Regions from separate parts of the Ruminococcus sp. OM04-4AA genome, predicted to be linked through region 2. Evidence: riboswitches for the same ligand, from Rfam matches in the RefSeq annotation. Region 2 holds a riboswitch; the other holds the start of a gene.
What was found. A riboswitch is a leader RNA that binds a small molecule or an ion and turns the genes downstream of it on or off. The one in region 2 is predicted to bind thiamine pyrophosphate.
Positions count from the first base shown of each region.

Region 1: another riboswitch for thiamine pyrophosphate. It lies ahead of thiS (sulfur carrier protein ThiS); the one in region 2 lies ahead of thiW (energy coupling factor transporter S component ThiW).

Region 1 covers NZ_QTZH01000013.1:3,982-7,411, reverse strand. Annotated here, with positions in the region: gene DXB52_RS05805 (AAA family ATPase) at 1-1,497, shown strand, start outside; TPP riboswitch at 1,464-1,569, shown strand; gene thiS (sulfur carrier protein ThiS) at 1,731-1,928, shown strand; gene thiF (sulfur carrier protein ThiS adenylyltransferase ThiF) at 1,935-2,582, shown strand; gene DXB52_RS05790 (thiazole synthase) at 2,625-3,398, shown strand; gene thiH (2-iminoacetate synthase ThiH) at 3,411-3,430, shown strand, end outside.
Region 2 covers NZ_QTZH01000011.1:34,020-37,449, reverse strand. Annotated here, with positions in the region: gene thiC (phosphomethylpyrimidine synthase ThiC) at 1-923, opposite strand, end outside; gene thiW (energy coupling factor transporter S component ThiW) at 1,239-1,748, opposite strand; TPP riboswitch at 1,845-1,958, opposite strand; gene DXB52_RS05305 (GntR family transcriptional regulator) at 2,367-3,430, shown strand, end outside.

The sequences.
Region 1 (3,430 bases), on a different contig from region 2:
ATACTTAATGATGGAAGACTGTCAGAATTCCAGGTAAAAGAATTCAATATGATTTATAACAGTTTATATCAGGAATGCATCGGAAAAGAAATAGAAAATCATGTAATTCGTTCAATTGCTGTTCTTTGTCAGACACTGAGTACGTATTATGGAGAAAAAGTATTTTTGCTGTTAGATGAATATGATACTCCGTTTATGTCTGCAAATTCCGAAGGATATTATGATGAAGTAAGAGCCATGTTGAATCGTTTTCTGGCAACGTCCCTGAAAGGCAACGATTATCTTCAAAAGGCAATTCTGACAGGAATTCAGAGAATTGCGAAGGAAAATATATTTTCGGGTCTCAATAATTTAGTTGTCTGCACAGTGCAGGACGAAGATTATGATGACTGTTTTGGTTTTACAGAGCAAGAAGTAAAAGAGCTGCTTGCTTATTGTAAAGCAGAATTTTCAGATGAGCTGAAAAAGATGTACGATGGATATCATTTTGGCAGTACAGATGTATATAATCCATGGTCAATATCGTGTTATGCGGCAAGAAGAAGGATGGAATCTTATTGGGTTAATACAAGCGAGAACAGTATTTTACGTAATGCACTTGAAGTACAGGGAAGGTCTTTTGAGAAAGAATATGAGGCCTTGGTCACAGAAGGTGAAGTAGAAGTGACAGTAGATTTTTCAATGGCTTATTATGAAAAAATGGACGAAGCAAATCTATGGGGACTTCTTGTAAATGCCGGAATTGTAACAATTACAAAAGAAATCGAAGAGGACTATTACCGACTTCGGGTTCCTAATCTGGAAGTGTGGAAAGTATTCAAAGAATTAACAGCATGTCATCTGAAAATCGATGAGAGACATATGGAGAAGATGTTAAATGCTCTTAAAAGAAAGGATATGGAACGTTTTGCAGAAGAGTATCAGAGAGTTCTTTTGGAATTGCCATCTTATCATGACCTGAAAGATGAGAATAGTTACCATATGATGACGCTTGGAATGTGTGCATTTCTTAGAAAGGATTATGATATCAAAAGCAATCGGGAAACCGGAGAAGGCAGAAGTGATATCTGTCTTTATGCAAAACATGACAGATATCCAAATTTAATTTTGGAATTCAAGTATACCAAAGATGAAAAAGACGATTTAGAAAAGCTTGCAGAAAAGGCACTGGAACAGATAAAAGAAAAACAATATGACGCAGAAATGACCGGAGAAGTGTGTTATGTTGGACTGGCACATTGTGGAAAAGAGTTACTGTTCACTCCCGTGTCAATCACTCCGCTGATTGACACGGAGGATGGATGTTTTGGCTTGAATGCATCTCGCCCCATCGCCAAAGGCAATTTAAAATGGCGAGATGCGTTGCTGGTCGCACATTGTGTGAACAGTAACGGAAAAGATCTTGTATCAGATGGAGAAAAAACGGTTGACATCTATCAGACAAGCTTTTATACTAATCATGTGAAGAAAACACGGGGAGCTTGTGTACCAGGCTGAGAGGAAGTTGAGAACTTCGACCCATAACCTGATTTGGATAATGCCAACGTAGGAATGTATAAAGCAGTACTTTAGAGAGATACATTTGTTGGTATCTCTCTTTTTTAATCAGACAAAATTGACAATTGAAGATCGGATAAGTTGAGATTGAGCGAGAGTTCATGAAGGGGTGCACCACCACGGGTACATTTCTTTCATGAACTCTTTTTTCAATTATCCGGAAAGGAGTAGTTATGATTACAGTAAATGGAAAGCAGATCCAGCTGACATCTGAAATGAGTGTTGCGGATTATCTGGAGCAGAACAATTACCAGATTAATAGAATCGCAGTTGAAATGAACGAAGAGATTCTTCCGAAATACAGCTATTCAGAGACAATGCTCAAAGACGGTGACCGTCTGGAGGTTGTGACATTTGTAGGAGGAGGCTGATATCAGATGGCATCAGAAAGAATATTAAGCAAAGAAGAAATCGAAACAGCGCTGAATGAACGCCATTCGCCGGAAAAACAGAAGCTTTTATCAGTCGGTCAGGTGACGATTGCCGGACTTGGTGGACTAGGTTCCAATGTAGCGTATTCACTTGCACGAATTGGAGTAGGGCATCTGCATCTGATTGATTTTGATGTGGTGGATATTACCAATTTGAATCGGCAGCAGTATTTCATGGAGCATATCGGAATGTATAAGACCGATGCGCTAAAGTCACTGCTTTTAAAGATCAATCCATATCTGGATATCCGTACGGATTGTGTGAAGGTGACGGAAGCAAATCTGAAAGAGCTGTTTGCAGATGCACAGATTGTCTGTGAAGCATTTGATAATCCGGTAGCAAAAGCAATGCTGGTGAATGGAATTCTGGAGCATTTTCCGGAGAAGAAGCTTGTGTCTGCAACAGGTATGGCAGGCTATGAAAGCAGCAATATAATCAGTACTAAGAGAATGATGAAGAACTTTTATTTATGTGGAGATCGTGTGACAGAGCCGACTTATGGGAATGGATTAATGGCTCCACGAGTTGCAATCTGTGCAGGGCATGAAGCAAATATGATCACGCGTTTGCTTCTTGGAGAAGAGGATGTATAGAAAGACATCTAAATGAATAAAAAAGAAAGAAGGATTTAAGTTATGAATCAGAAAGATACATTTACACTTGGAGGAAAAGAATTTAGTTCACGTTTTATTCTTGGATCAGGAAAATTTTCACTTGATCTTGTAAAAGCATGTGTAGAAAAAGCAGGAGCGCAGATCATTACACTCGCGCTTCGCCGTGCGAATGAAGGAGGACTTGCGAATATTTTGGATTATATTCCGGAAAATGTAACACTTCTTCCGAATACTTCCGGAGCAAGAAATGCAGAGGAAGCAGTTCGTATTGCAAGACTTTCCAGAGAAGTTGGTTGTGGTAACTTTGTAAAAATCGAAGTTGTCAGAGATTCCAAATATCTTCTCCCAGACAACTATGAGACAATCAAGGCAACAGAAATTCTTGCAAAAGAAGGCTTTGTAGTTATGCCATATATGTATCCGGATCTGAATGCGGCAAGAGATCTGGTGAATGCAGGGGCTGCCTGTGTAATGCCACTTGGGGCACCGATTGGTTCTAACAAAGGACTTTGTACAAAAGACTTCATCCAGATTTTGATTGATGAGATTGATCTGCCGATTATTGTAGATGCAGGAATCGGACGTCCATCTCAGGCATGCGAGGCAATGGAAATGGGAGCAACAGCTGTTATGGCGAATACAGCAATCGCAACAGCAGGAAATGTCGAGGAGATGGCTGAGGCATTCAAGAAAGCAATTGAAGCAGGAAGAAGTGCTTATCTTTCAGGTCTTGGAAGAACAATTGAACGAGGTGCAAGTGCATCTTCACCATTGACAGGATTTCTGGAAGACTAGGAGGCAGTTGAGATGAATGATACACATGTTAA
Region 2 (3,430 bases):
TGGTCATATCCAGGCGCGATATCTGTAACGATAGGTCCAAGTACATAGAAAGGAGCTCCCATACAGATGGTCTGCTGTACTTTCATGTTAGCTGCAACCTGATCAAGCGGTACATGTCCAGGTCCTTCAACCATAACCTGAACATTATGATCCCAGGCACGTTTTGTCAGCTCACCGAGACGCACAAGCTCTTCAATCTGGCATACGTCTGTAGCGTCAGCCAGACATCCAGGACGGCACGCATCACCAAGTGAGATTGTCACGTCATATTCTTCGCAGATATCAAGAATCTCATCATAGTACTCGTAGAATGGATTCTCTTCTCCTGTCATGCTCATCCATGCGAATACAAGGCTTCCACCACGGCTTACAATGTTCATTTTACGTTTATGCTTTTTGATCTGCTCAATTGTTTTTCTTGTGATTCCGCAGTGAAGTGTAACGAAGTCAACACCGTCTTCTGCATGCATACGGATTACATCAAGGAAATCCTGTGCAGTCAGAGTAGCAAGGTCTCTCTGATAATGAATGACACTGTCGTATACAGGAACTGTACCGATCATAGCAGGACATTCAGAAGTCAGTTTGCGACGGAACGGCTGTGTATCTCCATGGCTGGAAAGATCCATGATAGATTCGGCTCCAAGTTCTACTGCGCTCATTACCTTCTGCATTTCAATATCATAATCCTTGCAGTCACGGGAAACTCCGAGATTGACATTGATCTTTGTGCGGAGCATGCTTCCGACACCTTCCGGGTTCAGGGACTTGTGATTTTTATTGGCACAGATTGCGACCTTTCCTTCAGCGACAAGCTTCATCAGTTTGTCAGTGTCCATATGCTCTTTTTCAGCAACTGTTTTGATTTCCGGGGTGAGAATCCCCTTACGAGCTGCATCCATCTGGGTTGTGTAGTTTCTCATGTTGTTTTGCCTCCATTCGTATATGTGAATTATATAATTTTGACGTCAGCAAAACACGGACAGCGTACACGAGAAAAGCTACGGTTCCATGCATATGAATAGATGCAGAAAGGAATGGTAACTGTTTAGCTACACTACCAGCGAATATAAGATTATGCTGACGCTTTCACGGAGAAATGTTAATAACTACAAGATAAAGGAGTTGTTAACATAATACTCCGGTGATTACAGATTGATTCTGCATTTTCTTGTGCGGTACAAGGTGGTGTCCCCAATGTATCGCATGTAACTGTTCGGAAATTTTGCAGTTACGGATTAAGAAGTCGGAAAAAGCTGTGCCATTACTCCACTTTTCTGGAATACTGAAATCAGCAGGAATGCCAGGATACTTCCGGCTACTGTTGAGATCAGGAATGGGATCACATAGATAAATAATCCTGCCGGTGCTGCTCCCATAAGGAATAAAGCAACCGGATAAGCAGCAATTCCTCCGAGAATACCTGTTCCAAGTGCTTCTGCAAGACAAGTAAGGCTTAAATTCTTACATTTCTTGTAAACAAGTCCACAGCAGAGAGCTCCGATCATACTACCCGGGAAAGCCATCAGACTTCCGATTCCAAGTATATTGCGCAGAAGGCTTGCACAGAATGCAATTCCAACGCCCCAGCCGGGACCAAGAAGTACGGCTGCAAAGATATTTACCATATGTTGAACCGGTGCACATTTACTTCCGGCTACAGGAAAGCTTAAAAAGCTTCCAACGATGGCAAGAGCGGTGAGAACACCTGCAAGTGCCAGTTTTTTTGTGTTTGTTGTCTGTTTCATAACTTGAGTCTCCTTTCAAATGTAAAAAAAGGATCCTCACCTGAGTGAAGATCCTACCAGCTGTCCGAAGTAAAAAGAGATGCAAGGGCATCTCAATCATTACATGGTATCAATTCCCTCCGTTGGCATTATCCAAATCAGGTTTAAATGGGTCGAAACGGTAACACGTCTCCTCTCAGCCGGTTCTGACCAGCTCCCCTTTGACAATATTAATTTGTTGTCTGTTGTTATTATGAACTGAAATTACATAAATTTCAAGACATTTTTTGAAAATATAATATTTCAGAGAATGTATCGTTGCTGTTCACACATCACTATCCCGCGAGATGTTTTGGCATGAATATGCCAAAATCCCGAGACATGCAAGAGGAAGAGACGGAAAAATTTAACTAAGGTTTCATATCATAATAATTTGTATTGAAAAACAGGAACAAAAACAATACAACTTTGAATTTATATACATTTTCAAGTGAAAAAGATTGGGTATCCTGCGAATTGTATTGTAACATGTATTATTGTATATTAAGTGCATAACGAGAATGTACTGATCAGATCGATAAAAATCAGAGTGTCGTATGATGGTAATGATGGTCGATCGTATAGAGAGGTCATAAGCGAATGAAAAAATTTGAAAAAATCGTAACCTGGATTCAGGAGGAAGTCAGGTCGGGAAGAAAGGTTTCCGGGGAGAAACTTCCTTCAGAACAGGAATTATCCGAACAATTCCAGGTCAGTCGTCAGACGGTACGACGGGCATTGGAAGAATTAGTAAAAGAGAATATTGTGGAGAGCAGACGCGGAAGTGGCTCTTATATATGTGAAGATGCGGGAATGCTTCTTGGAAATACAGAAAGAAGAGCAGATCATGAAGAAAAACGAATCGCAGTAATGCTGACGTATATCGATACCTATATTTTCCCAATTATTGTTCGGGAAATTGAGAAAAAAGTTACTCAGGCAGGCGGAATCCTTCAGATTGCAATGACAGACAATTCTGTAGCAAAGGAGCGGATGCATCTGGAAGAATTTTTGAGAACAAGAAGAATTGATGGTTTGATCGCAGAGCCTGTAAAAAGTGGGCTTCCGAATCCGAATTTAGATTTATATCAGAAATTACAGAAATCAGGAATACCGGTTGTGTTTGTGAATAGTTTCTATGAGAATCTCACAATTCCGCATGTCAGTCTGGATGATGAGAAAGCTGGATATCTTGCAACAAAACATCTTTTAGAATGTGGACATACAAGAATCGCCGGAATCTTCAAGGCGGATGACGGGCAGGGAAGAATGCGATATGCAGGATACACAAAGGCACTCATGGAGCATTCACTTAAGATTAAAAATCGTCAGATTTTATGGGTTGATTCGGAAGATATCCGGGAAATGGAGATGGAAAGTGACAGAATCCTGAAACGTTTAGATGGATGTACGGCCTGTGTCTGTTACAATGATGAGATTGCAAGTAAACTGGTCAAGGTATTGCAAAGTGCGGAAATCAAAGTCCCAGATCAGATTTCCGTTATTGGAATCGACAATTCCAGTCTTGCAAGATTTTGTGAAGTACCGATCACATCGGTGAATAATCCAGCGAATGAGATTGGAAAATGTGCAGCACAGATTATATTAGATAAGATTGATAAAAATATGGAAATGTACTCAGCGGAATTTGCACCGGAACTTGT